Regions from separate parts of the Fructobacillus sp. ESL1129 genome, predicted to be linked through region 1. Evidence: riboswitches for the same ligand, from Rfam matches in the RefSeq annotation. Region 1 holds a riboswitch; each other region holds the start of a gene.

The links. A riboswitch is a leader RNA that binds a small molecule or an ion and turns the genes downstream of it on or off. The one in region 1 is predicted to bind thiamine pyrophosphate.
Region 2: another riboswitch for thiamine pyrophosphate. It lies ahead of thiW (energy coupling factor transporter S component ThiW); the one in region 1 lies ahead of ACSYSL_RS01255 (ECF transporter S component).
Region 3: another riboswitch for thiamine pyrophosphate. It lies ahead of ACSYSL_RS01920 (TenA family protein); the one in region 1 lies ahead of ACSYSL_RS01255 (ECF transporter S component).

The regions. Positions count from the first base shown of each region.
Region 1 covers NZ_CP196668.1:242,113-252,214, reverse strand. The annotation lists gene ACSYSL_RS01270 (TenA family protein) at 1-480, opposite strand, end outside; gene ACSYSL_RS01265 (energy-coupling factor transporter transmembrane component T family protein) at 557-1,225, opposite strand; gene ACSYSL_RS01260 (ATP-binding cassette domain-containing protein) at 1,222-2,616, opposite strand; gene ACSYSL_RS01255 (ECF transporter S component) at 2,627-3,193, opposite strand; TPP riboswitch at 3,285-3,373, opposite strand; gene ACSYSL_RS01250 (MarR family winged helix-turn-helix transcriptional regulator) at 3,516-3,953, shown strand; gene ACSYSL_RS01245 (MFS transporter) at 3,990-5,333, opposite strand; gene ACSYSL_RS01240 (MFS transporter) at 5,484-6,857, opposite strand; gene ACSYSL_RS01235 (pyrroline-5-carboxylate reductase family protein) at 7,171-7,941, opposite strand; gene ACSYSL_RS01230 (amino acid permease) at 8,041-9,381, opposite strand; gene ACSYSL_RS01225 (LysR family transcriptional regulator) at 9,497-10,102, shown strand, end outside.
Region 2 covers NZ_CP196668.1:1,277,070-1,287,171, forward strand. The annotation lists gene ACSYSL_RS06375 (hypothetical protein) at 1-207, opposite strand, end outside; gene ACSYSL_RS06380 (calcium-translocating P-type ATPase, PMCA-type) at 505-3,183, shown strand; gene ACSYSL_RS06385 (hypothetical protein) at 3,188-3,625, shown strand; gene ACSYSL_RS06390 (mucin-binding protein) at 3,759-7,037, opposite strand; gene ACSYSL_RS06395 (CPBP family glutamic-type intramembrane protease) at 7,301-7,936, opposite strand; gene ACSYSL_RS06400 (hypothetical protein) at 7,939-8,130, opposite strand; gene thiW (energy coupling factor transporter S component ThiW) at 8,274-8,777, opposite strand; TPP riboswitch at 8,903-9,006, opposite strand; gene ACSYSL_RS06410 (sugar transferase) at 9,029-10,021, opposite strand.
Region 3 covers NZ_CP196668.1:386,183-396,284, forward strand. The annotation lists gene metE (5-methyltetrahydropteroyltriglutamate--homocysteine S-methyltransferase) at 1-165, shown strand, start outside; gene metF (methylenetetrahydrofolate reductase [NAD(P)H]) at 168-1,085, shown strand; gene ACSYSL_RS01915 (cation:dicarboxylate symporter family transporter) at 1,136-2,530, shown strand; TPP riboswitch at 2,665-2,757, shown strand; gene ACSYSL_RS01920 (TenA family protein) at 2,841-3,542, shown strand; gene ACSYSL_RS01925 (5-formyltetrahydrofolate cyclo-ligase) at 3,594-4,145, opposite strand; gene glyA (serine hydroxymethyltransferase) at 4,160-5,392, opposite strand; gene ACSYSL_RS01935 (asparaginase) at 5,553-6,518, opposite strand; gene recO (DNA repair protein RecO) at 6,515-7,306, opposite strand; gene era (GTPase Era) at 7,383-8,294, opposite strand; gene ACSYSL_RS01950 (diacylglycerol kinase family protein) at 8,298-8,852, opposite strand; gene ybeY (rRNA maturation RNase YbeY) at 8,830-9,312, opposite strand; gene ACSYSL_RS01960 (PhoH family protein) at 9,312-10,102, opposite strand, start outside.

The sequences.
Region 1 (10,102 bases):
GTCAAACCAAGGGTAAAACGGATTGTCCTTCTTAATCTGCCCACTCTCAATCATCTTTTCTGTTAAGTAACCGTATACATAGGGACAGGCAGCCAGTGAACACAGGAAGATAAAGTCGCCTTCCTTTTGGCTATCCTGAATATGCTTCAGGTAACCGGTCGTTGCCGGGAGCCATTCCTTGGTGATGGTCGCCTTAGCAGCCGGATCCTTTTCATCCGCCAACTTTTGCAACATCAAGTGTGGTTCGGTTTCTTGGTCACCCTCAAACTGGCGCAAAGACTCTGAATCAATACCAAAGTTATCCAAGCCCTTTGAAAAGAGCGGCAAGTAGACATCCAAGTAAATGTTGTCTTGATAGATATAGGTATAGAGTGCCCGGGCATCGATACGTCCTGCTTCACAATCCTTGATAAAAGGATTGGCCAAAAAAGCCGGCATGGCGTCCTGCATAATCTTCTTAAACTGTTCAATAAAAGTCATCTCATTCTCCTATATTCTTGTGTAATTAAATAAGCGAACTTACGTATTTCTTGCTATTAATTAATGTTTTCATATGCTAATACGGTAGCAGTCGAAGTAGCCCAATGGTCAATATGAGCACCAAGGCTAACCAGGCAAACCCGACTTTTTTGTATGGATAAGTCTGATACACAGACCGCTCCGCACCTTCTTGAAATCCGTGGGCTGTCATGGCCATTGCCAACGATTCAGACCACTGAATGGCTTGAATGAGCGCCTTGAAATACAGGGTCGGCTGGTACCAGTGTAGGCTAACACCACGCATTTGGCTGGCCGCTTGAATATTTTGGAAGGCTTGCTTGAATCGTGGCATAAAGTTCAATGCCGCAATCAATCCGTAGATAAAGGTATTCGATAAGTGGAGGTTTTGCTGAAGCGATTGAAGTAAAACCGCCTCTTTTGTCTTATTGACCAACCAAGCGCCTACAAAAATGAGCAGGAAGACACGGGACCCCATGACCAACCCAACGTGCAATCGATGACTCAAATCACCCTGTGCGTATAGGTAAAAGGACCAGAATGATCCAATGGCCGGAATAAACCCAACCGCCCAACAATACAAATAGCGTTTCAATGGCAAGCCCTGGTACAAAATCAAGCCGTTAAAGAACAGCAAGAGAATCACATTGAAAGAAAGCGAGTTGGTTAGCACAATTTCAAGTGACAGTAGTAAGGCTAAGAATAACCGCTGACTGGCATTCATCATATGGCCACCCCCTCTTTATCCACGAACTCCGCATTTTCAAGCGCTAAGTGCCGGTTCACAATCGGAGCTAGCGGAGCGATTTGGTGTGAAACAATAACCAACGTCACGTCTAGGTCTCGCCTCACTTCTTTAAGGAGAGCCAAAACGACCCCAACGGATTGTTCGTCTAAGCCAGCAAAGGGTTCGTCCAATAGTAAGACGGGACTAGCCATCACGAGCATTAAAAGCAATTGGAGCTTTTTTTGTTGCCCACCGGAAAGTGTGTAAACCGATCGATTACCTAGTCCCGCTAAGCCGAGTGCATGAAGGCTTCTTTCGATTCTTTCCGTCGACCAGTAGTTCTTTTGGTAGGTGTTTTTTTGCACCTGTTGAAGCTCTTCAGATACTGTAATGTCTAAAAACTGGTCAAGTGCACTTTGAAAAGCTAAGGTCACTTGCCGATAATAGTCTTTTTTCTTCCAACGGTGAAAGTCCTGGCCGAGGTAAGTTAATTGCCCCTCTGCCTTTTGGAGTCGGGCTAAGGCCTTCAGGAAAGAAGACTTACCAGAACCATTGGGTCCAGTAATTAACGTGCATTCGCCGGACTTCATTTCTAACTGTGCCTGTTCAATGAGCAAGCGCTGATCATTTTCCAATACCAGTTGTTTTAGCTGGAAAATTGGTCGACCCAGTGTTTCCTTTTGGACGGCAACAACTTGACTGGCCACTTTCTTTGGCCAATCTGCCTGAGCAACTTCGGTAAAATGCTGTTTTTGATATTGATAGAAAGCCGTCATTTTATCCAAATAACCATGATCGTCATGATCAGAAACAAAGATGGCATAGCCTTCGTTAGTCAAAGATTTCAGTAGCTGTTGAAGCTCCACCCTTGCCTGTGGATCAATGGCGGCAAAAGGCTCGTCCAACAGGAGGTATTTTGCTCCTGTTAAAAGGACCTCCGCTAACGCGACTTTTTGAAGCTCACCACCTGATAACTCACTTAACAATCGTTTGCGAAAACCAGTCAGGCCTACTTTAGTCAGTACCCGATCAATCTTGTTGGACATCGTATCAGGAGCCAGCTGCAGGTTTTCCATGGTGAAGATAAACTCTTCTTCAACCGTTGTCATCGCAAATTGCTCGCGTGGGTTTTGAAACAATAGTCCGACCAAACCGGCCCGCTTATTGGCAGGAATGTCGGTCAACGCCTGTCCATCGATGGTGACTTGACCAGTAATTTTACCCCCATACTGGGGGTACAGTCCGGCCATCGTTTTTAACAACGTAGACTTACCGCAGCCAGATGGACCCATCAATAAAATAAAGTCCCCACTAGCCATTTCAATCGAAAAGTCTGAAAAAAGCGTTTCTTTACGGTAAGTAAAACAAACATCCGAAACTTTTAGGGTCATCACTCTCCCCTTAATCGTTATCCGTACGCAGAAACTTTGAACGATCCAACAACTTCTCAATCCAGTTCACCAAAACACCTGCAAAGAAGAAGATGGAGAGGTAGCGAACAGCAAAGAGCAAAAGCAGCATTCCGAAGTGGTAGTTACCGAAACCTGACTGAAGATACTGCCAGCCAAAGGTCACAACCGTTCCCGTCAGCGTTGACAACCAGAGACCAAGCTTCCAGTTCTTATAGGCCGTTAGGGTGAAACCAAGTTCAGAACCCGCTCCCTGGATCAACCCAGCAAGCAAAGTCGCAACACCCCAGTAACCACCGAGGAACATTTCTCCGGCCGCCCCAATCATTTCAGCTAACAAAGCCGTTCCCGGCTTTTTCAAAACATAGGCCGCCAAGGGACCAGCCATCATCCAAACCCCGATGGTTAGTTCACCAGCAAAGGCCTGTAAGCCGACGGTCGTTAATGCGCCGGAGATAATTTGATACATCGGATCCATCAAAAAGTAAATGACCGAGAAAATAATCCCAATCAAAGCCAATAAGATGGCATCCCGTAATTTCCACTGTGTATTTTTCATGCTTTCCTCCTTTTTTATCAGGGGGACCATTGACAACGCAATGCAATAAAAAAATCACTCGTCTGGACGGAATCCAGCACGAGTGATCTCAAAAAAGCTTGTGCGAACTCCCTACGCTGGTATTAACCAACAGGTTCAATGGGTCTTATCTCAACCAAAAAGGTACCCCAGTTCTTGTATGCAATTAAATACAGACTTAATATACCAAGAAGCCACCACGTTAACAAGTTTTCCAACGAAATATTTTTTCATAACGGCTTGAAAAGTCAAAGGGAAAGCATTATATTATAAGCATACTTATTCTTTTAAAGGTGCTACTAAAATGACATTCAACGATGAATTACAATCATTTCAAAACTCCAATTCTCAGGTCTTCTTCGCCCTCTATACGGACTGGTTTCGTCAAATTAAAAGACAACTCCGTCGCATCGGACTCACCCATCCACAGGTCCAGGTATTAGCCGCCCTGCAGGACCTCAATAATCACGAAGAAGAAGTGACGCAGGTTATGGTTGCCAAGGCTGCCAACATTGATCCCATGACGGCCTCTGCCATCATTACTAAATTAGCTCGGGCAGATTATCTTGATCGTTTTCCTGGTAAAAAGAAGTTGCGAACAAAAGCCCTCTCGATTAATCAAAACGGTCAAAAACGACTAGCAGAAGCTCTCCAAATTCTCCATGACTTTGAAAAAGACTATTGGAAAGACCAAAACCCCAATCGTCGGGCATTAATGCAGGATGTTAAAAATCGATTGTAGTAAAAAAGCTGAGCCTTTCGCTCAGCCTTTTTATTTTTATTGATTAACCGACGCTTCGAGTGCTCGTACCCTACGTTCTTGGAAAACCAAGAAAATCAAAAGTACAATTGCAAAGATAGCCGCTCCATAGATGACGTTCGACGCCATGGACCAACCGTGTTGACGAACCAAAGACCCAATCAATGCCGTCGCAATTGTTTCACCAAAAATGTACTGGAAGAAGCCCATGAATCCGGCTGACAACCCCACAGCATAGTTAGGCACCGCTTCATTAATCATCAAACCAACAAGGGTTATTGGTGTATAAATCAACGTTCCCATTAAGAAGAGAACAACCACCAAAACGGCTTGGTTAGCAGTCGTAAAGTACAAAACTAAGCTGCCTAGCAATCCCAGCGCTGAAATCAAACAGATTAAGGCACGCCGTCCGTTGAAAAAGTCAGATAGTGCACCAAGTGCAATCACACCGGGAACCGCGGAAACTTCAAAAATTCCAACAAACCACTTTGCCCATGTAACGGAAAAGCCCTTCGTTGGTAAGTAAGAAGGAATCCACGACATGACCCCATACCGCACGATGTAAAAGGACATGGAAGCCAACGTCACCAGCCAAACGACTTTATTCAACAAAATACTATGAACAAAAGTCTGCATAAATGGCACAGAAGCTGTATCTTTTGTTGCTTTTTCACCGTTTGCGTCCACTTCAACATAGCCAGAATAAGTCCCAATATCTGGCAAGCCCACGCTTTCAGGCTTATCCGTGTTAATCAAAAGCATCAACGTCGCTAAAACAGCTGAAATCACAGATGCGACAATAAAGACGGCCGTTAACGACCCAGCAAATAAGAAAGTCGCCATTTCAATTGATAGGACACAGAAAAAGGCACCGGCGTTATGGGCAGAAGACCAAATGGAATAAGCCGTCCCACGACTTTTCTTGGAAAACCAAATAGAAATTTGGCGTTGACAGGCTGGAGCCCCCATTGCTTGCGTAATGGCAATCAACGTCATCAATACCAAAATGACCGGGAATGATTGCGTAAAGCCAATCAATAAGTTAAAGAAGGCAGATAGGTATAACCCAGCGGCCAAGAACCAACGTGCATTTAGCCGGTCAACCAGCGCTCCCATGAAGATTTTTGAGATACCGTACCCAACACCAAAGGTCGATAAGATTAGCCCTACCTGACCAATGTCAAAACCATAATTCTTCATAATGGACACTTGTTCGGTTGTAAATACCAAACGAATGATGTAGTACCCAATATATGAAAACGACGTTGCCAGTAAGACACCTAATTGACGGCGCTTATATTCAGTTTTAACCTGATCTGGCGAAAGTGAGCGATTCGCTCCTTTACTCTTGAAAGAAAACATCCTTATCCTCATCTCTAAATAAATGGATTAGCAACCACTAGAAACCTTTCATTTCGAATTGCCACCTTTTATTCTAGACAAAAAGAAGGAAACTGTCAACTAAACCCTCTAACTAAAACGCCTATATATAAACAATGTAAGCATTTACAATTAGAAATTACCCTCATCACAATGTCGGTTATTTTTCCTCGCAAGTTGTTGATTGGTCGTTTTTTCAATTAACCGTAAATGCCGTTCCTCAACAACCAAACGAAGCAAAAGAATCAGCGCAATCAATCCGGCTAAATAAATAACGTTAGCTCCCATCTGCCATCCAAATGACTTTACCAGAAGGCCAATCAATGCCGTTGCGATTGTTTCACCAAAGATATATTGGAAAAAGCCCATAAACCCAGTTGATAATCCCAGGGCATAGTTCGGAACGGCTTCATTAACCATCAAGCCCACTAACGACAAAGGTGTGTAGATAAGTGTGCCTAATAAGAAAAGAACGGCAATTAAAAGGACACGATTACTGGTTGTAAAATACATGACTAAACAGCCTAACATGGCGAGTACGGATACCAAACAAATCATTGCTCGCCGGCCATCAAGGTAGTCAGATAACGCGCCCAGCGCAATCACACCGGGTACTGCAGAAACTTCAAAAATGCCAACAAACCATTTTGCCCAGGTAACTGAAAAGCCCTTTGTTGGTAGATAGGATGGAATCCAAGATAAAATGCCGTAACGAACAATGTAAATCGACATCGACGTTAGCGTCACCAACCAGACAACACGGTTTAAAAGGATACTGTGGAGGAAAACCTGACGAATGGACAACTCTGTTTTCTTTTCAGTACAGGCCCTTCCCTTTGCATCGACCTCAACATAACCTGAATAAGTCCCGATGTCTGGTAATCCCACACTTTCCGGAGTGTCCGTATTAATCAAGAGCATCAACGTCGCAATTAAAGCAGAAAAAGCCGAAGCGACGACAAACACCATTGTTAACGACCCAGAGAAAAGAAAAGTTGCCAATTGAATCGAGGCAACGCAGAAGAAGGCACCGGCGTTATGAGCCGAAGCCCAAATTGAAAAAGTCGTACCGCGCTTCTTTTTGGAAAACCAAAGGGAGATCTGTCGTTGACAAGCGGGTGCCCCCATTGATTGCGTCACCGCAATCAGTAGCATTAATAGCAAAATGATCTTGAAATCCTTGGTAAAGCCAATTAACAAGTTAAAAAAAGCTGAAAGGTAAAGCCCAATCGCTAAGAACCACCGAGCGTTTAATCGATCGACTAAAGCGCCCATGAAAATTTTAGCAATGCCATAACCAACGCCAAATGTCGACAGAATCAGCCCTACTTGACCAATATCAAAACCGTATACCTTCATGATTCGAACCTGTTCGGTTGTGAAAACCAAACGAATCACGTAATAACCAATGTATGAAAAAGATGTTGCTAAAAGCACACCAATTTGACGGCGGTGATATTCCGCCTCCTGGTTAGGTACTTTTTTAACCCCATTCGTTGCAAACATATTGCGAACCTGCTTTCTATAAATCAAGAGGATGTAATCCGATTGTTAGTGAATTTAACCTCTTAGCACATTAAATGAAAACGCTTACACGTTTCCTAACTGCGTTTATTTTATAGAATTCAGCCGAATTTGTCAAATATTTTAAAATTAACTTTAAATATTATACATTTTAAAATAAAATGTTTCTTTTCTCACTCGACAACGTGTTTTACTTAACAACTAAACAAAAAAGCACTTGAATTCTCAAGTGCTTTTTACTCTTTTTCGATTCAAGTTCACGTAGTGACAGGACAGCATCAATTGATTCATTTAATCAGCGATCTGCGGCTAAAATAGCCGCCTGAACTGCATGACGGAAGCCATGCTCGTCCAACGCCAAAACACCCTGAATCGTCGTGCCTCCAGGTGAAGTAATTTGTCCCTTTAAATCAGCGGCGGATAATGGCGATTGCTGAGCCAAGCTGGCTGTTCCACGAACAACTGAGGCAATCACCTCGGCCGCTGTTTTTCGGTCTAACCCTTTCGCAACCGCAGCATCTTCCATCGCATCCATCATGACATCAATAAAGGCCGGCGCACAACCGCCGATAACACCCGAAATCCCTAACTGGTCCTCACGTACCCGTAAGACATCACCAAGACTTTTAAGGACCATTGACACCGTGGCAAGCTGCCCTTCTAAGACGTCATCTGCCACTGACAGCGCAATGGTACCAGCATTGACGGCAACCGGAATATTTGGAATAAACGGAAAAATTGCGCTCTTATTCATCACAGCCGCCAAATCTGCATGAGAAACACCAGCAGCTGCCGACAAAATGATCGTATCATGACGAAGGCCGGCTGCTTTTAGCTGCTCAAGAACGGCTACCGTCACTTTAGCAGGGACCGTTAGAATCAATAAATCGAGGTTATCAGCTAAAAAGTCACGGGGCTCCTCAAAGCCAGTAATCGACAGTTCTTTAGCCTTTTTCAAATTGGAAGACAGGGCGCAAACCGTAAGGTTGGGTAAGCTTTCCTGTCTTACCAAACCTTTGGCAATGGCCGTTCCCATGTGCCCTAACCCCACAATACCAATTTTCATTTCCTGACCTCCGTTTCCATTTCTTTCACCATTTTAGCATAAGATTTCCAAGATACTTCAACTAAAAAAGTCCTAGGTTTTTCCCAGGACTTTTGTAACTTATATTTTTTTAACAAAGGCAACGATGGTCATCATGAGTAACCAAACAATTGCCAAAATAGTGGTAAACATCGTACCGCTCGAAAGCAGCATTAAGATAAAAATCAGAGCTAAAAAGAGAATGGTCAAATAGTTCGACCATGGAGCAAATGGTAATTTGAAGCCCTTGACTTTTTCAATGGCGCCTTTCTTTTGCTTCTTCTTGTAGACCAAGTGTGTCACCATCAAAGCCATGTAAATAACCAAGAACGTAGCGGAAGCAGTTGATGAAATCAAGTTAAAGGCATCCGTTGGGAAGAAGTAGTTCACTACCACTGACAGTCCGACAATCAACGTTGACAAGTTGATGGCCGCTCGTGGAATATGATTATGATCTAGCTGACCAAAGCGCGACTTCGGTCCAGCAAGTGAATAAAGCATTCGTCCCGTTGTAAAGAAAGCCGAATTAATGGCGGATGCTGCCGCTGTCAAGACAACGAAATTGATCAAAGCCGCAGCAGATTGAACACCAATTCCAGAGAAAACTTGAACGAATGGTGATTCACCAGCTTGGTAGTTCGTCCAAGGCTGAATAATCATGATGGCTGACAAGGCACCGATGTAGAAGACCAAAATTCGAAAGACAATCGAATTAATGGCCTTTGGAATTGTTTGGAGCGGATCCTTCGTTTCGGCTGCTGTAACACCCACAAATTCAACCCCTAAGAAGGAGAAAAAGGCCATTTGGAAAGCAGCGAGCAATGTCTTCCCGTGGTTGGCAACCAGACCGTGTGACCACAGCGTCGAAAATTCTGTCTTCCCCATTGGAGTCTTAATTTGACCAAGGGCCAAAATTAAGCCGGTCGCAATCATGGCCAAAATCGCAATGATTTTAATCATTGAAAACCAAAATTCTGCTTCACCGAAAGCACGAACCGCAATGATGTTAACGAGGTAAAGAACGATTAGAAAGGCCAATTCCCATGGCCAAGTCGCCATGTTTGGGAACCAAAAATGCATGTAGGTCCCAATGGCCGTCAATTCCGTCATGGCGATGACAATCCAACCAATCCAGTAGGTCCAGCCGAGTACAAAACCGGCCTTCTTCCCCAAGTACTGCGTCATAAAGTCAATAAAAACTGGCTTTGAATCATCCGAAATGAGCAGTTCACCCAATGCGCGCATCATGGCAAAAACAAAGAGTCCCGTCACGATATAGATTAATAAGATGGCTGGTCCGGCTTTTGAAATTGATGAACCGGCCCCTAAGAAAAGACCTGTTCCAATGGTTCCACCGAGGGCAATCATGGCCACGTGTCGGTGGGATAAGGTCCGGGCAAAACCCTGTTGTTCCTCTGACATTCAAATACTCCTTTGTATTTCCTCTTTAGTAGTTTATACTATCTTCATAAACAAGTAAAACTAAACCTTTTCAATCAAAAGTGAAAAACATTCATCAAAGGATATTTCGACAGCCATGAAAACTTTTACCTACCAAATCTTTGCCTCCGTGGCAGAAACTGGTTCTTTTAAAAAGACAGCTCAAGCCCTCAACATCACCCCTTCAGCCGTTTCCCACGCCCTTGCTAACATGGAGCGCGAACTGGGTATTACCCTACTCATTCGCAATCGTTCTGAAATGGCTCTTTCCCAATCCGGCAAAGAACTACTCCCGATGGTGGAACGGTTACTGAACGAGGATCGTCAAATCCATACCCGTGCTGCTAAGATCTCCGGTCTAGCTGGCGGCACCATTCGGATTGGGGCTATTTCATCGGTTTGTATTGCCTGGCTCCCCACTATCATCCACCGTTTTAAGGAAAAGCATCCAGAAGTCGCCATTACCATTTTTCAAGGCTCCTTCAAAGAAATTGAACAGGGAGTTAACCTCGGGCGAATTGATATCGGTTTTTCTGCCTATCCTGTTGATGAGCGGTTGGATAGCTGTCCGCTCATTGATGATGAAATCAAGTGCATTACCGAGAACGACTTTATACCCAAAAACGGCGAGTCCATTTCAAAAGACGATCTCCAAAATCAACATTTTATTCTCCAGCGGGCCGATTATGATTCCGATACAAAA
Region 2 (10,102 bases), 350 kb from region 1:
CTTGCTAACGTGACGAACCTCGAATTGAAAGGAGCCCCACAGTCGTTTGATAAAGTAGTAAAAAATTGTCAGACGATGGGCACCGTTACAGAATAACAATAAAAAGAGAGCCGTAATATCCTTTGTTAAGCCGTAGAGAACCATTAGACAAATGCCCAAAAGATAGGCCAATTGATTATTTTGGTTTGTACGTTCTTCCTTAGTCATGAAACGAATGATTCCTTTCGTAGGGAAATACTCAAATAAAAGCCTATCATGAATTTTATTTGATGAACAATGCTTGCCTTTCTTATTGTAGTTGATATAATAATGGTAACAACTCATTCCTGAGGGAGTAACTGGCGACCTAGTCGTTGTTGAGTACCGTCAAACCGAGGTGATTATACCTTTTATCGCGCTTAGGCGCCGGCTCAACATTAAACAGCGAGACTTATGAGAGTAGGATTTTTCCTACTTCCATAGGTCTCTTTTTCTTTATCAGGAAGAAGAATAAAGGAGAGAAAGTTGAAAAAGTCATTTTACCAAATTGATCAGAAACAGTTGGCAGAGGACTTGCAAACCAATTTGAAGCAGGGATTGGCTGTGCAGGAAGCGAAGCAACGCTTCGAAAAGAACGGTGCCAACACGCTGACGGCAAAAAAGAAAAAGTCGTTATTTGCTAAATTTGTTGACCAGTTTAAAGACTTGATGATTGGGATTCTGCTGGCTGCAGCCTTTGTAGCCGCTTTAACTGGTGAACAAACCGACTCCCTCTTTATTTTGGCTATTGTAATTATCAACGCCATCTTTGGTGTTTTCCAAGAGTCTAAGTCAGAAAACGCCATTGACGCTTTAAAGAAGATGGCGACACCAAAGGCAACGGTTATCCGTGGTGGTCAACCAGAACAGGTACCGGCCACTGATTTGGTAGTTGGTGATTTGGTTTCGTTGGAAGCGGGCGACATTGTGCCAGCCGACTTACGTTTGGTTGACGTAGCCAACTTGCGTGTCGAAGAGGCGGCCTTGACCGGGGAATCGGTACCGGTTGAAAAGACGGACAAGACTTTGACAGAGGACAAGTTGCCATTGGGCGACCAAGATAACCTAGCCTTCATGAACGCTCACGTTGTTTATGGACGTGCGCTTGGTATTGTGGTGGCAACAGGAATGCAAACCGAAGTGGGAAAGATTGCCGGGGCTTTGCAAGGGCAAGACGAAACGAAGACACCACTTCAGGAAAACTTGAAGTCCTTGTCGAAGGTGTTGACTTACTTGATCTTGGCGATTGCAGCACTGACTTTTGTTATTGGTTACTTTACTCAGAACATGCCAATCATTGATTTGATTTTGACGGCTATCTCATTGGCTGTTGCAGCCATTCCAGAAGGATTACCCGCCATCGTGACAATCACTTTGGCCCTTGGAACGGCTCGCATGGCGAAAAAAGCAGCGCTTGTCCGTAAATTGCCAGCCGTCGAAACGCTGGGCTCAACCGACATCATCGGTTCTGACAAAACGGGAACGTTAACACAGAATAAGATGACGGTCGAAAAAGTCGTCTTAAATGGGCAGGTTGTTGATTTAGCTGAGGAAAACCCCTTCGATTCGGCTCACTTATCAAAGCCAGCCGCCATTCTGGGCGACATCATGACGTTGAACAACGATAGTCAATTGACGGCCGAAGGCTTGGTGGGGGATCCGACAGAAACGGCCCTAATCGACTTTAATGAAAAGTACCGCCCTGATCGACTTGAGGCCCTGCGTGGCCAAGAACGACTACAAGAAATTCCATTCGACTCAGAGCGTAAGCTGATGACAACCATCTACGGAGCGGGGGACGCCTACCAAGTCACGGTGAAAGGGGCACCTGATTCAATCCTTGCTCGAGTCGATTCGGTTTTGGAAAATGGCGAGGTTCGTCCGTTCACTAAAGAAGATTTGGCCCATTATCAAACCGTTAATGGTCAGTTGGCTGATCAAGCACTCCGTGTTTTGGCCTTTGCCGAAAAGTCGCTGAAAACTTTGCCACAAGAAGCCAAAAGCGATGAAATGGAAACTGGCTTAACGTTGGTTGGTTTTGTTGCCATGATTGATCCGGAACGTCCAGAAGTGAAGGATTCGGTTGCTCAGGCTAAGGCGGCCGGGATAAGACCAATGATGATCACGGGTGACCATCCCCAAACCGCCGCTGCGATTGCCGATCGTCTGGGCATCTTGGATAAGAATGATGACCGCGAAAAGACGGTGATGACGGGTGCTGCCCTGGATGAATTGTCAGATGACGTCTTTGATAAATGTGTTGAAAATGTCAAGGTTTATGCTCGTGTGGCTCCCGCCCATAAGGTCCGCATCGTCCAAGCTTGGCAGAAAAAGGGAAAAGTCGTTGCCATGACCGGAGATGGTGTGAACGATGCCCCTGCCTTGAAAGCAGCAGACATTGGGGTGGCCATGGGAATTACTGGAACTGAAGTGTCCAAGGAAGCGGCCGACATGGTGTTGGCTGATGATAACTTCTCGACGATTGTGTCGGCCGTGAAGGAAGGCCGGAAGGTCTTTGCCAATATCCAAAAGGCCTTGCAGTATCTGCTGGCCTCGAACTTAGCCGAAGTTATCGCCATCTTCATGATGACGCTTCTTGGCTGGGAGGTTTTGGCGCCCGTCATGATTTTGTGGATTAACCTAGTGACGGATACCATGCCAGCCATTGCCCTTGGCTTGGAACCAGCTCAGAAAAACATTATGCAACAAAAGCCAAGGGGCAAGACGGCGAACTTCTTATCTGGTGGTGTTGGCCCTGCCATTCTCTGGCAGGGAATCTTACAGGCTGTCATCGTCTTATCGGTTTATGGTTTTGCCTTGGCCTTCCCAGATCATTCCGGAACGGCTTTGATTCACGGCGATGCCTTGACGATGGCCTTCATGACCCTAGGTTTGATGCAAATGTTTAATGCCGTTAACGTGAAGTCCGTTTACCAATCGCAGTTGAATGCTTCGACTTTTAAAAACCACTTCTTTAACGGCGCGTTGCTCTTCTCACTGATTGCCATGATGGCGGTCGTGGTCATTGAGCCATTGAATCCTATTTTCCACGTGACAAATCTAGATCCTTATCAGTGGTTTATTGTGATTGGCGCTTCCATTGCTATCATTGTGATTGTGGAACTGGTAAAATGGGTTCAACGAACATTTTTTAATCGAGGATAAGACATTGGCAAAATTTAACCCCAAGCAAACACAATACTACGTGCAGACTTTGCAAGAAGTTTTGCAGAACACTCAAGATACGGCGGACCACGTGGCGCCTTTCTTCGTCAAGTTAGACGAAGCGAAGCAGGCCGGCAAAGTCGCTGAGATGGACAAGGCCGAATTTGGTGAAATTAAAGCTGAATTTGACGACGCCGTTTCTGCTTACCAAAAGAACGCTCAGACCTTAGCTGGTCTGAAGGTGCCCGTTCGATTTATGGGAGTTCACACCATTATGGCCAAGGCATACAAGGACTATGCCGCAGCAACGGCCATGATGGCAGATGCATTGAACGAAAAGGATCAGACGATTAACGAAGCTGACTTTGCTCAATCTGAAAAAGATCAAGAGACTTTCTTAACGAAGATTCAAGCACAGGTCGCCAAGATTTTTGGTGCCTGATTGAAGGAAAAGGCCGGATAAATGTCCGGCCTTTTTTTAGTGATTTAGTGGTTAGTGGCCCTTTTTTCATGTTAGATTACTAGGAGAATAACAAAAAAAGCAGACCTTAGGTCTGCTTTTTGCTTACCGAAAATTAGCGATTCGGTCTCTTTGAAATTAAGAAGAGAATGCAGGCAAGAATGACTGCAATGAAAGGTAATGTTTTGATAATCGTATCAATTGATTTTCGGTTGTTATTGGTCGTTAGATACTTCGCTGATTTTGGTGTTTCATCTTCAGCAGCCGCTGAGTCTGAGTTCGCGCTTGGGACATCGTGATTACTATTCTTTGGTGCCGACTGTGAGGAACCGTTAGTCATGTCAGACTTTGCTGAATCCGCGGATTGCTCGGGCGCTTCTTGCATTTCAGGGATAGCTGGAATAGTAGCTGTACCCGGTTGTTCACTAGGTACAGGGATGGTCGAAGCGATGGCTGTGTCTGGTTCAACTGGTTGTCTAGAAATACCAGCTATTGTCGATTGCTCAGGCACTAGCGGTGTTTCAGGTTGGACAGGTTGTTCAGGCACTTCTGGCTTCTCAGGATGTGCCGGTTGTTCGGGAGTTACCGGCGTTTCCGGTTGAACGGGTTGTTCAGGAGCGGCTGGTAGCTCAGGTTGAACGGGTTGTTCAGGGACTACTGGTATCGCGGGTTGAACCGGATTTACAGGTACAGCAGGTACTTCGGGAGTAACAGGTACTTCAGGAGCAACCGGTGTATCAGGTGTAACAGGCTGTTGCGGTTCAACTGGACTTGTTGGCACATCCTGTGGAGCGGGTTTATTTGGCTCAACCGGTTGTGGGATATTCGGAACTACTGGCTTATTTGGTTCAACCGGTTGTGGTGTGTTCGGAACTACTGGTTTATCCGGCTGCACCGGCGGTTCGGGTGTGACTGGCACAACCGGTTGGTCGGGCAAAACAGGCGGTGTTGGGGTAGTTGGCTTATCCGGCTTTACAGGGGGAGTTGGTTCATTCTTTTTCTCGTACACTACAACCAAGCTTTCTTGTTGATCCTCGTCGGAATCCGTGAGCTTGGGTGCTTCAGCTTTGATTTCCTGAACAGACTGTCCATTTAAAGTCGGATGATCATACAGATTTTTTATAGAAGAAGGAATCGTGACAGCGTTGAATAGGTTGTCAGAACCATTTACCGGCTGCCAAGCACCGTATTCGACTGCTCCGTTTGCTAAGTTTGAACGAACCGTTCGCGTGTAGTTGACGCGCTGGGTTGTATCTTCAGCAATTGTTTGACCATCCTCATTTTGATAATGAATGGTGCGCATGACGCTTTTTTGTTGAGTTGACGTGCGAACAATGCCGTCATAGACAACAGTGATAACTTGGTTTTTATACTGACCACCCGCATCAGGGATTGGCATTTCAGGGTCAATCTCGCTGATTGGTTCTCCGTTTAACTGAGGGTTTTGATAGCGACCGTCAATTGTTTGAGGAAGGAAGATGGCACTAAATTCGTTTAAGGACGATTCGTCTAGCATCCACTCAGAATAAATTACCTCTCCCGACACCAAGTTCTTGGTAACCGTCCGGTGGTAGTTGATGGTTTGAACAGTATCTTTTTTGATTGTTCGACCATCGTGGTTCTGGTAGTGAATGGTACGTGAAATTGATTGATGTTCCGTTGCAACCTCTGTTTGATCAGCATAGACCACCGTGAGAATTTCACTTTGGTTATTCTGATCGTCGAGCGTTGGCAGCGAACCGGTAATCGTTTGGACTGCCTTTCCATTCAACGTTGGCATGCAGTACTTATTGTCAATCGTTTGAGGGAGTTGCACTGTCTTAAACTGTTGATCGTTTGCAGAATCAGCCTGCCAATTAGAGTACGTGACTTGGCCAGTCACTAAATCGGTGCTGGCTGTTCGATGAAAGTGAAGGGTTTCAACACGATCATCCTTAATTTTTTGACCAGCTTGATTTTGGTACTTGATGGTGCGGGTGACTTGCTTATTTTGAGTGGTACTCTCACTGCCATCCGCGTAGACGATGTTCACTGATAGCGTTTGAGAGCTATTGTTGTCTAAGGATGGTTGGAGACGCTCGACAGTGGTTACTGATTGGCCGTTGAGCGTTGGGTTTTGATATCGGTTGTCATCCAGTGTTTGGGCAATGGTAACAGCTTCAAAAGCTGAACCGGAATCGCCATCAGCTACCCAGTTGCCGTATTGGGCATAGTCAGTACCCGGTAAAGTCGTCTTCGTGCGGTGAAAGTGAAGCGTTTGCGTAATCGGTGTGGTGCCCTCAATTTGTTGACCTCGGGCATCAACCTGATTGATTGTTCGGGTAACCGTTTTTTGCTCGGTTTGTGTAGCTAATGTTCCCCAAACATACCAATCAGCAGTTTGCTTACCGGTGTTGAAAAGACTTTGGTAATCTGCAGTGGAAAGAATGTTTCCCTTTGGATTAACTAACGTACCACCGTTGACCGCCATAATGGTTGAATAGCGGTCGCCAAGACCGGCATTGTTATCAAAATGAGCTTCTGGTAACTTGACGTTAATCAGTTGGCCGTTGCCAATTTGATCAAACATCATTTTCATGCTAGTCACATGTGTTGTATTAAAGGAAGAAATGTTCAGCGAAGAAAGAGAAGACGATGCCCGGAACATATAGTCCATAACCGTCACGTTACTGGTATCCCATGAACGAAGGTCAAGTGACTTTAGATTACGCATCCAACTGAACATATCCGACATGTTCGTGACTTTTCCGGTGTTAAAATTGGAGACATCAAGGCTCGAGACGCCAATGCCGTTGAACATGACCATCATGTTGGTCACGTTTGCCGTATTAAAGTGGCTAACGTTTAGGGAACTAAGTGCCTTATCCCCCGTAAACATCCAGGACATGTCCGTGACTTTGTCCGTGTTCCAAGTCGACAGGTCGAGCGAAGTCAACGCATAATCACTGTTAAACATGGCATTCATACTTGTCACTTGACTAGTATCTAGCTTGTCGAGACCAGTAATGTCTTGTAAATACACCAATTGTGCAAACAAATTCGTTGAATCAGCCGGTGCCTGAACGCGTTCGGTGAAGACAATATGCTTCAGATGTGGGAATTGCTTACTCAAGCGACTGGTGCTGACCGTTGGCAGCGTACCGCCGCTAGTAAAGGTTAGCGTATCAGTAGCAGTATCATAGGTGTATGAAACTTGTCCAAAGGTTGTATGACTATCGGCGCTCACAAAAGAAGCGCTGCCGGGGAGAGCGTGACTAGCAGCCTCAGGCATGGCCAAGGAAGCACCAAACAGTGTTAAGGAAGTTAGGGACAAGACAACCCAGTTCTTTTTAACCTTATGTAACACTTTTCGTTCTTTATTTTGATAATTAAATGGTGATTGATGATTCATCATATGAATCACTCCTTTTGGAATCAGTTCAAATTTTTTAGTAAATTAGAATACACAGTCAAAGTAATTGTAACATTAGAAAAGGTGAAGATTAGATTTTTACTCTTTAATTATACATTTTTTATCATTTTGAGCAGAAAGTATTATTTTAGACTGAATGGGTGGAATTTGCAATGAAAGTGTTAGCAATGAAAATTTGATTTTATTTTAAATAAAAAAGGTTGCACAAGTTTGGTACATGTGCAACACTTTTTGGTTGATAATTGCTATAAAAATGCTAACAACATAATGATCACATCGAAGGTAAAGTGAACACTGATAGAAGCCCATATTGATTTTGCCTTGAACCATGAAGTGATAAAAAAGATGTCGGTGAAAAACATTATTAGCAATGTGAAAAAAGACCATTGATAAGTATTTCCGTGTGCAAAAGCGAAAAGCATAGCCGTTAATATACCACTGAGAATAATGCCATTTTTATAGTTACTTAGTCGATAATAAAAAGTTGAAAAAACCGTAATTGAAAACAGTTCTTCGAGAATGACTTGGAAAAACATTGGTATGATCAGAAGTAAATATGCTATCTTATTCTGACTATTGTCCATATTAACTGATAAACTATGTTGCGTAAAAATATGGTTACCAAATAAAGAACTTAAGGTAAAAGCTAAAACGAACTGTGCGATGATGGCGCCACAAGTTAAAAGAATTGCTTTTGGAACAAAGGAAGGTTGAAAGAAGCGGAAGATTCTCTTTAAACCCTTTTTTCTAAAAAGAAAACAGTAGACGGGTACAAAGATTAATAGGTCAATCATCTCTCTTTGAACGAAGTACATCAGAACCAGGAGTAGTAGCCATACATATGCAAATGGAAGGGCTTTTTTATTGTATTGAAACCACATTGTTAATCCCTTTCCTTACTTTCTTTATTTGAAGAACCGTAAATCACTAGGATGGCAGCAAAAAATGTGATGAGATCAATTGTGTATTGAACTGCCTGTGTGACTGGATGGAAATATAGCCACAATTTTAAAAGAAGTCCGAATATCGTTATGGTGCTCAGAATGTTGTAGTACTCATAGATTTTCTTTTTCATTTCTCTCTCCTTCATCAGGGGAACTACTTATCAGAATAACATAGATTTTTTGGAATCATGTTAAGAAAAATTTGAATCGTAGCTGCCAGCCAGGGAATGCTTCATTAAAAGGAAAAAGGTCGGAACAATTTGTTCCGACCTTTTTATGAATTAATTTTGGCTTTCATTCTGTCGATAAGGCCATTCTTTTTTGTTAATAGAATCGTAAGCAAACCGAGCAGGCTCCCAACCGCTGCTGATGGCAGGAAGAAAGGAATTAGTTGTGCCCAATTGCCTGCCTTCATGCCATAGAATGTCACCATGAATGGGTAAGAAAGTAACGCGCCCAAAATACCTGAGCCAACCATTTCACCAATGGCAAGTAAATAAACATTTTTTGTTTTTCGATAGAGATATCCAGCGAGTAGTGGGCCGATGATTCCACCGGTAATGGCCATGATGGTTCGACCAGACAGCATGCGTAAAGAGCCACATATAAGGGCAGCAGCCATCCCGTACCAAGGACCGAGCAGATAAACGGCCAAAACATTGACGAAGTGTTGGAAGGGGGCCATTGCTGGAAAGACGACGGCTGTGTTCAAAACATAGGCCAAAGCAGCAAGAATAGCGGTTGCCATCATTTTTTTTAGTGATGAACGTTTTTTCATGTTGTGATTCCTTTACTGTTCCAAATGAGTGATGTAAGAAGCTTTGAATATAGAAGGAATCATGCCGAAATAGCCCTCCTTTCTGGTCTTTTTATCCACAAAAAAGACGCCTGAAAAGGCGTCCATATCAACGTGGGAAATTCCTACGACGGCATGATCCGTATCAGGTCAATGGGTCGGTAATCGATTACCCTCTCAGCCCGTCACACGGACTCCCCAAAGATTATTTTAGCAGGAAAAAGAAGTGTTGACTATCTAAAATAATGTAGCACCTTTTCTAACACTGCCTTAGTAAAGTAGCCCTCACTGATGCGCTTTTGGAAGAGACGACTATTTTCTTGGAAAGTTAGGTAATCAGCTGGACGAACTGCTCCAACCAATTGAGTTAGATCTGAAAGATCGTCAATGGTCATACCAAGTTGGTTGGCCCTCACGATGTCGCCTAGGTAGGATTGTGACCAAGCAATCAGGGGTAATCCGGCTTTTAAATAAAGGGAGGCTTTGTGTGGCGCGTTGACTTTGGTGTAAGATTGAAAAAATTTATCCTCATAGTTTGAGTCCCAAAGAAGGCCGAAACCAGATGAAAAAGCCGTTGTGATTTCTTCGGGATCAAAGGAACCAACCCAGTTAATGCTTTTTGGTAGGACAAGGTCCTTCCACCGTTTGGGGCGAGAGCCGAAAAGATTCAGCTTGGGGCCTTGATAATGTTGGAGCCATGGGGCTTTTTGCCAAGTACCAGCGTAGTTAATTTCCTTTTTAAAAATTGGGTTCAGTGCTGGCGTTGGCCCTAAGTAGTCGAAGAGTTGAATGGTTTCCGTAGGTGTGGTCACTCCGTGTTGCTGCAAAGTCGAGGCCATTGGTTGACTGTGGGCGATAATCAGATCAGCACACTGTGCCAACTCCCATTCCCAGGCATGTTCACGGTTGACTCGTAAAGGTTCGAAGTCGTGGATGAGTAGCACGTACTTTGCCCCCCTTTGTTGAATGGCTCGTTGAAAGTCTTGTTCAAAAGCTTGCGACATATAGGTTGGAAATTGGTGAACAACAATATCATTTTTACCGACTTTGTCGAGAAAAGTATGGATTTTTTGGTGACGGATTTCAGCTGAGAAGCGGGCATCGTTATAGCGTTCGATGCTGAGCCGCTGCCAACCAACGGATTCCGCTATTTTGGCGATGTCTTCCTTGGCCTTCAAAGCGCCGGCTGGCATCCAGGGTTCGATTGTGTGGGTGATGTATGGCATGATAATTAACTCGCTTTATTGAATAGAAGGATGGAAGAGGACTAGACCATTGCCTATTTTTGTGTAAGGATAGCTAACGCT
Region 3 (10,102 bases), 140 kb from region 1:
ATTCATGGTATTATCCAAAACATTCTCGCAAAGTTACCAGTTTCTAAAGTCTGGATCAACCCAGACTGTGGTTTGAAGACCCGTGCCGAGGCCGACGTCTTTACAAGTCTCGAAAACTTAATCACGGCAACACGGGAAACACGGGCGGCCCTCAGAAAGGATTAGCAATGGATGTGTCCGAACTTTTTAAAAACAAGACGGTCTTTTCAATCGAAATTTTCCCACCAAAAACAGCTGTGGGACGCGAAAAATTAATGACTTCTCTTTTAGAAATTAGAGATATTCACCCGGATTTCATTTCAATCACGCAATCAGCGACCGCCTGTTTTAACGAGCAACGGACGCTAGCCATTGCTCAAGCAATCCAGCAAAAACTGGGTATTGCGACCATTGCTCACGTCCCCTGCCTTTACCGAACGAAAGAAGAAGTCAAAGACTACCTAACGGACTTAGAGGCAGCAGGTGTGCAGAATATTCTGGCACTGCGTGGGGATGCCGGCAATCAGCAAATTTGTCCCGGAGACTTTACCTATGCCAGTGATCTCGTCAACTTCATTAACAAGAACGGACACTTTGACATTTCTGCTGCTGCCTACCCGCAAAAGCACCCCGAATCAAGTGACATTGTGTCCGACACACTGCATCTAAAGGAAAAGGTGCAGGCAGGAGCCAAGCACTTAATCACCCAAATGGTTTTTGATAACCAAGATTACTGGGATTTTAAGGAGCGACTGGCCCTTGCTGACATTCATGTTCCAGTTGAAGTGGGCATAATGCCCTGCACCAACTCCAAGCAAATCAAACGAATTACCGAAATGTCTGGCATTAAACTACCCCAAAAATTCCTGGCCATTACCGAGCGTTACGCAGACGACCCCGTCGCCATGCGCGATGCGGGGCTCGCCTACGCAATTGACCAAATTGTTGACTTGATTGCCAATGGCGTTGACGGAATTCACCTCTATACCATGAACAACATGGAAAATACTCGACACATTTGGAATGCTATCAAAAACCTACTTCCCGACCAAAAGGTTAGTCAAAACCAAAGGACTTTTGTTGAAAAAGAACGTGTTCATGGCTAGGTTCAGCATTCCTCGTACAGTTATCACTTGAAAAAATAATAGGAGCACCTATGTCCATTACAACCACAATCATCATCGTCAGTGCGGCCATTCTCATTTTATTTGGGTTGGCCGCTTTACAAAAGAAAGGCGTCAGTTTTAATCGAATCGTACTACTGGGTTTGGTGCTAGGAATCGCCTTTGGCATCGTGACTCAAATCATTTGGGGAACCAAAAATCAAAGTGTCTTGCAAGCTGTCGATTGGATTAACATCGTTGGCAACGGCTACCTAGCCCTCCTGCAAGTACTGGTTGCTCCGTTGATTTTGATATCGATCATTGCTGCTTTTACAAAACTCGACACAAATAAAAATTTCTTGAAGATCACATTAAACGTTCTCTTAGTTTTGTTAGGAACTACGGCCATTGCTGCCCTAATCGGCACCCTTTCGGTCAGTCTCTTCCATTTGAAGGGCTCGTCGTTTATCAGCCACGCGGCAAACTCTGACACACTCGCCGTCCTTAGCCAAAAGCAATCGACTTTAACTGAGCAAACGGTGCCACAAAAAATCGTTTCTTTCCTTCCCAAAAACATTTTTGCAGATCTGTCAGCAAGCCGAGTAACCAGTACCATCGCCATCGTTATTTTTTCCTTTTTGGTTGGCCTTGCTTACCTTCGGTTACGAAAGGAAAACGAAAAGTTAGCGAATTCCTTTGCCTACGGTGTTGAAGTGATTGACGGAATTATAACAAAATTGGTGCGCATCATTATTTCGTTAACACCATACGGTATCTTTGCGTTAATGACCAAAACCGTAGCAATTAGTAGCCTGAAAACGATTACTAGCCTTGGTATTTTCATCATTACGGTTTACTTCGCCCTAGTCCTTGTTTTGGTTGTGCATACCGTGCTCCTCATCTTGAACCACATTAACCCAATCATTTACTATCAGAAAGTCTGGCCAGCACTAATTTTTGCCTTCACCTCACGTAGTTCGGCCGGCGTCCTCCCATTAAATATCGATATTCAAAAGAATCAACTCGGCGTGAATCCCGGCATTGCCGACTTTTCAGCCAGTTTCGGCTTGTCAATCGGTCAAAACGGTTGCGCTGGTATCTATCCAGCTATTCTGGCTGCCATTTCCGCCACCCTTTCTGGAACGAACATTCTCTCCCCACAATTTGTGATCACGTTGGTTGCTGTCGTAACCGTCGCCTCCTTTGGTGTTGCTGGTTCAGGGGGTGGTGCTACCTTCGCCAGTCTGATTGTCCTAGGAACACTGAATCTTCCTCTCAGCATCATGGCATTGGTCATCGCTGTTGATCCAATTGTCGACATGGGTCGGACCTTAGTGAACGTAAACGATAGCATCATCGCTGGTTTATTAACCGCCAAACACAACCACTTACTTGATACGAAAGTATTAGAAGAGGCCCAATCCAAGTCAACACTTATCATCGATTAATGTCACTGAAAAAAGCCACCGTCGTGGTGGTTTTTTTGTTATTGCAAAAAGTCTGTCTCAACCCTTCTAAAAAACAGTCGACAAAACCATCTTGAATATGCTATCTTAATGGAGTAGCAAAGCTACAAAATAAAAAATGTCCACTGGGGTGCCAATACGGCTGAGATGATACCCATTGAACCTGATTCTAGTTAATACTAGCGTAGGAACGTGGTCACTTGATCTTTTTTGAATGGATTCAGTGTCAGCACTTTCTGCCAAGCGTGGAAAGTGCTTTTTTGCGGCTACCCGTTGGACAGACGGAGGAAACATGAAATTTTCAGAACAACTACAGGCACAGGCCAAGCCGATTATGGATGCCATCAACAAGCATCCTTTCGTCGAAGGATTGGCTAAGGGCGACCTTCCAAAGGAAGCGTTGATTAGCTACGTCCAACAGGACTATCTCTTCTTAAAGAAGTTGCGCGAAGTTTGGGCTTCGGCCATTCGAATGAGCAAAACTGACGAACAAGTTCGCTTTTTCTGGGGAATTATTGAAGTCATTTTGGACGCCGAGTGTGATGCGTACGATACGTTCTGTGAGCAAGCGGGCGTCAAGATGGAAGACATGAAAAACGCCATCCCTTCTCCCAAAGCCTATTTGTATGAAGCCCATTTAGATCAAGCCGTTCTTTCAGGAAACATGTTCTACTTGTTGGCTGCCTTTGCCCCAACACCATGGACCTATCTTGAGTTTACGAGACACATTTTGGATTCAGATGCCGACATGACCGACAATCCATTCAAGCCTGTCTTGGACTTTTACCTGAATGAAGAAAACTATGCTGGTCCGACGTTCAAGTTTATCGATGAAATGGCTGAAACGGCAACTAAGGAAGAATTAGCCGAAGCTAGCCAATTCTTTTTGAAGACTTGCGAATTAGAGTGGCAATTCTGGGAACAGGCCTATTACCAACAAGACTGGCACTTCAAAGAAGTATTAGAGGCTAGTCGTCTAGAAATGACTAAATAACGAATTCAGTCAAAAAGAGCAGAAACATTGATATGTTTCTGCTCTTTTTGTCTACTTAATTAAATACTGGACTGCCTGATCATGCTGGTTAATCGGCCAAGTCAAGCCGCTTTGTTCCTCAAGAACTAATCCAACAGAAGCCCCCTCGTAATCAGATAGGAAGCAATCATAATAACCGCCACCGAAGCCTAACCGATGGTGGCTAACAATGTCAAAGGCCAGTGCCGGCACAATGACTAAATCCAGATTATCTTTAGCAATGGTCACTTCGCTAGCCGGTTCCCATAAGCCAAGCTTTCCTGATTGAACCAATGGCGTTTCCCTTGTCACTAAGCGAAATGACAAGACTCGGTTTGCTTCGACTTTGGCAAGGTAGACAAACTTTCCCTCTTGCCAAGCCCTCTGAATAATTGGTTCTGTTGCGACTTCAAAAGCCATGGCGTGCGTCAAAGCGACGTGGTGGGCCTGCTGCCAGAACGAACTGGCGAAGAGTTTTTGGTGCAGTTGCTTTTCTTCTGCCGCCTTTTTGTCAGGATGATCAGCTACCAGTTTTTTTAAACGGTTTTGCTGATGTCGCCTGGCTAATCCTTTTGATTCAAACATTTTAATCAGTTCACTTATGGCATACCGTGCATCATGGCAAGTTTTTCAGCATCTTGCTTAATTCCCTTCAATACCTTTTGGTCTTCAGGGTTTTCCAGAGCGCCGACAATTAAACGGGCGACCTTTCGAGCAGCTGCCTCGTCAAAGCCACGTGTCGTAATGGCCGCAGTTCCGATTCGAATACCAGACGTCACGAATGGTGACCGCTGTTCGTTTGGCAAGGCTTCCTTATTCGTTGTAATGGCGACCGAATCAAGTAGCTCTTGCGCTTCCTTCCCCGTCAAACCCGTTGCTGTCAAATCCAGGTTGAAGAGGTGGTTATCCGTACCACCAGCAACCACTCGGATAGTTGGGGCTTCGTGAAAGACTTCAACCATTGCCTGAGCATTTTTAATGACCTGTTCTGCATAGGTCTTAAAAGCCGGCTGCATGGCCTCCCCAAAAGCAACGGCTTTGGCTGCAATCACGTGCTCCAAAGGTCCACCCTGAGAACCAGGGAAAATGGCGGAATTTAACTTCTTGGCATACTTTTCCTGCGACAAGATGACCCCACCTCGTGGTCCACGAAGGGTCTTGTGTGTCGTGGAAGTCACCACGTCCGCAATGCCCACCGGGTTTTGGTGCAAGCCTGCAGCAACCAAACCAGCAATGTGCGCCATATCAACCATTAGGTAGGCACCGACTTCATCTGCAATATCTCGGAACTTTTTAAAGTCAATGGCCCGTGAGTAAGCCGAAGCGCCAGCCACAATCAGTTTAGGCTGAACCGCCTTGGCCTTGGCCAAAATGGCTTCATAATCTAATAACTCGGTTTCGGGATCCAAACCGTACGTTTCTGAATGATAGACTTTACCAGAAAAAGAAACCTTTGCGCCATGTGTTAAATGACCGCCTGCGTCCAAATCCATTCCAAGAATCGTATCACCCGGATTCAAAAAGGCCATGTAAGCTGCCGCATTGGCTTGTGAACCAGAATGTGGTTGTACGTTTGCGTATTCAGCACCGAAAAGCGCCTTCAAGCGGTCAATGGCTGCCTGTTCAATCACATCGACGTATTCCGTTCCACCGTAGTAGCGCTTGTAGGGATAACCCTCCGCATACTTGTTGGTTAGCACAGAGCCTTGTGCTGCTCGTACAGCTGGTGAGGCAAAGTTTTCAGAAGCAATCAATTCAATCGTTCGATTCTGGCGTGCTGCTTCCTGTTCAATTCCCGAAAAAATCAAGGGATCTTGTTCCATAAATGTCATTTACTTTTCTCCTACGTGTATGTGGTCCGGACAAAATGACTGAACACGATTGTTCAATCCTTTAAAAACATATGTTTAGTATACGATATTTATCCATTTACCAGGGTCTTTTTGAAAAATAAATTCGCTGCTAATTCACTGTTGAAAGGCAATCAGATGGTTAAAATTCATGCAAAAAGTTGGTTAATGCCGACGCAGACAAACCGTTCTCTAATCCAATCAACAATTTCAATCGAGCCTTTTGACCGTTGACCGCTCGTGCAAAAATAGCACCTGCCTTTTCTAATTGAATTCCACCACCTAGGTAGTCATAGACGGGTTCGGCAATGCCGTTATAAGAACGAGAAACAATAACAACTGGAATATCAGCGTCTAATAACTTCTGCACCCCACGGGCCGCGTCCTCCCCTAAATTACCAGCACCCAAGGCTTCAATAATGATGCCATCGATATGTTCACTTTCAGCAAAAAGCGAGAGAATTTGACCATCCATTCCCGCGTATGCCTTCATGACCGGAATTTTCTTGCTAACATCAGCAATCGGATAGGTCATCGTCTTTGGCAGATCGTAGAAGAAGATAATTTGACGCTTCGTAATCATCCCCATTGGTCCCGAAATGGGTGATGCAAAAGTCGCCACGTTCGTGGCATGCGTCTTGGTGACGAAGCGGGCCGCATGGATTTCATCATTCAACACGACCATGACCCCACGGTTGGCCGCTTCGCTATCAATCGCAACCCGAAGCGCTGATTGAAAATTATAAAGACCGTCTGAGCCAAGTTCATTCGAGGAACGCATGGCACCGGTCATCACAATGGGAATGGACAAGTCGAGTGTTTTATCCAGGAAAAAAGACGTTTCCTCGAGCGTGTCCGTTCCATGTGTAATCACAACGCCGTCATAGTCCTTGTCAGCATCCTTTAGACGGTTATAGAGCTGCAACATGTGCTGGGGCGTAATGTGCTCTGAGGGTAAATTAAAGATGTTTTCAATATCAAGGTCGACAGCGGGCAAATCAAATTGTGCTTGATTCAATGGGTTCTCAACCCCAACTTCAACATCGCCGTCTTCATCAGCGTGCATGGCAATGGTCCCACCAGTATGCAAAACTAGAATTTTTTTCATGATTCGTTCTCCTTTGGACGTGGTTTAAGCGTTAATTGCCCTTCAAAAGCAGCCATTTTCTGAATAAAACGCTTTTCTTTTGGTTGAAAGCCAAGCTGTCGGTCATATAAATAGTCCACAACTCGTTGAATGCCACGCTTGGTAACCGGTGACAAATTGACTTTTCCCATCTTTGCAAGATCAATTGTTGAAAAAAGTCGCAAGTAATAAACTGTTTTTTGGTCTAAATGAAGGCGGTGGTCATCCATGTCAAAATGGGCCTTCTCAATAATCCCATTGTATTTTTCTGAATAATCAAAATCGCCGGTCTGTGCTCCAGACAATGGATCCCGCTGCCAATTTGGTGAAATGCCAAAAACCGGCAATAGTTGCAACTCCACAACGTTGGCAATCACCTGGGGATCCTTTTTTGCATTTAGTTGGTCAAAGGCGGCCAACGTCTTAGCATACCATTCTGGCTGCGGCACGTTTTCTTCGAACGCCACGGTCAAATCCTTTGCAATCAGAGCCGCGTAGGCCGCAGTGGTGAGGTCCACTACCACGTTTTTATAAATACGACTTTCCTGAACAGAATTAATGAAGGCCAAGCCCTGTTGATTTTTAGGGTAAGCCCCATCTACCACCAACCAGGTGAAGGGCTGACTCACTGCCGCCAACTGCGATTTTTGTTTTTTGGCACCACGTGCCATGGCCGTGATGATTCCCTGCTCCTTTGAGAAAATTTTGACTAGCAGATCATTTTCTCGATATGGCATAGTGTTTAGAATAAGTCCTTCAATCAGTGCCATGGCTGTCCCCCCCTTCAAAAATGATAATGTACGAAAAAGCGGCCAGTGTGCGACCAGCCGCAATGTCTTATTTAATTTAAAAGTCGTCCTTGCGATAACCAAGTGACTGCAAGGCCTGTGGACGGTCACGCCAGCGTTCTTCAACCTTCACCCAGGTTTCCAAAAAGACACGTGAACCGAGCAAACGCTCGATATCCTTACGAGCACGGGTTCCGATTTGTTTAATCATCTTCCCCTGCTTACCAATCACGATGTTCTTTTGCGTTGGTCGCTCCACGATAATGGAGGCTTGAATGTGGACAATCCCATCGGCTTCCGTCGCAATTTTGTCAATGACCACGGCCACCGAATGAGGCACTTCTTGTTGCGTTAATTGCAAGACTTTTTCACGAATCAATTCCGAAATAACGAACCGCTCTGGGTGATCCGTCAACTGATCAGAATCAAAGTACTGTGGACCTTCGTCCAGGTCCTTGATGACCGTTTCTAGCAATTCAGGAACGTTGTCACCCTCAGTTGCTGAAATAGGGAAAATTTCCGTCCATTCAGGAGCATCTTCTTGGTAAGTCTTAATGACTTCAAAAAGGTCTTCCTTCTTTAACAAGTCAACCTTGTTCACCAAAAGAAAGATTGGCGTATTCTTCACTTCTTTCAAGCGATTAATAATAAAGTTATCACCCGCCCCACGCTTCTTTGAAGCATCGACCACAAACCAAATGGCATCGGCTTCATGAAGGGCAGAAAAGGCAGACTTCACCATGTAATCACCCAATGAATTTTGTGGCTTATGAACACCGGGTGTATCAATAAAGACAACTTGGGCGTCATCTGTCGTGTAGATTCCCTGAATTTTATTACGAGTGGTTTGCGCCTTGTTCGACATGATGGCAATCTTTTCACCAACAATGCGATTTAGAAGCGTTGATTTACCAACGTTTGGCCGACCAATGATGGCCACGAAACCGGATTTAAATCCTTCTTTTGTCATGAATTATCCTTTCAAACGATGAATGAAACGTGAAAAATCAGTTTGGATACCGAAGAAATGCCAGAGATGGGGCTGGAAAATGATGAAGAGAATCACCATTTCGGCAGCAACCGAAACCACGACCATTCCTGCGGAGACATCTTTCACCAAACCAGCGAGGGGATGGTAGCGTTTATCAACCATGAGGTCAATCACTGCTTCCACAACCGTGTTAACAAATTCGCCGTAAATGGCCAGAAAAACGCCTATGACCACCCACAACCATTCAGAACGGTTTAACCCAAGGTAGAGGCCACCAGCCAAGACAACGAGGGCAAAGCCGACGTGAAAGCGCATGTTGCGCTCCCGTACAAGAACGAGGAAAATCCCCTTTAGTGCATTAAAAAGCGATTTAAAAAAGTTACGATTACGACCAGTTTCACGCCCATGCTCCGAAGAAACCTCCACTTGTTGGCTCTTCTGTTGAACCTTGTTTGCTGAGTCCAGTTCGTCTTGGAAAGTCGCAAGTTCGTCACGTTGGAGGTTATTCCCCCGCTTAGCGTCGGAGTCCATAGTCATCTAAAATATTCCTTTGCAAATCAAACATTTCTTTCTCTTCTTTTTCACCCAACATATGGTCATAACCATTAAGGTGTAAGAACCCATGAACGACAAGGAAACCCAATTCCCGCTCAAAGGAATGGCCGAGGTATTCAGCCTGACTCTCAATAATGTCAACGGAAACTAAAATATCGCCAATGTTCTTAGCAATTTCTTCATCCATTTCTTCGTCGTCCAAAATTGGGCTATCATCGCCGTCTTCTTCAATGGCGAAGGAAATGACATCTGTTGGCTTATCAAGTCCGCGATAATCGCGGTTATATGCCTGAATGGCATCGTTATTCATAAACGTCACGGACATTTCAGTATTGTCAGGCAATTTTAAATATCGACCGGCATAGTCTAAAACATAAGTCACCAAGTCTCTATGGTACTGCGTGACCCCGTCTTTGGTTTGATCAATTAACGCTAAATCCATTATGCTTTTCCTTCTTCACGTGCTTGTTTTAAAGCTTTGATTTTTTCATCTGCTTCGTCGTAGGCAGAAACTATCTGGCCAACCACTGGGTGTCGAACGACATCTTGACTGTCAAAGTGGACAAAGTCAACCCGATTCAATCCTTGCAAGATTTTTTGGGCTGCTAACAAGCCGGACTTCACGCCCTTTGGTAAATCAATCTGCGATGGATCGCCATTGACAACCATTTTAGATTGGAATCCTAAACGAGTCAGCACCATCTTCATTTGGGCGTTCGTGGTGTTTTGCGCTTCATCAACAATAATAAAAGCATCATCGAGCGTTCGACCACGCATGTATGCCAGTGGCGCAATTTCTAAGACGCCTCTCTCAATTAAGCGCTCCACATGTTCGGCACCAATTAAGGTATTCATCGCATCATAGATTGGCCGCATGTATGGGTCAACTTTTTCTTTTAAATCACCTGGCAAAAAGCCAAGTGACTCACCCGCCTCGACAGCCGGTCGAGCAATAATAATTCGCTCGACGTCGCCTTTTTTAAGCGCGGCCACGGCCATTGCCACGGCCAAGAACGTCTTACCAGTACCAGCAGCCCCAATCCCAAAGGTTAAGTCATTGTGCTTGATGGCCGAAACATACTGCCGCTGACCATAGTTTTTCACACGAATGGCACGGCCACGTCGGTCTTTTAGAATGGATTCTTGGTAAAAGTCCAAGAAGTACTCCAACGTTCCCTTCTTAGCCATTGTTGTAGCAGAAACAACATCAGCCGGGCCAACCAACACCTGCT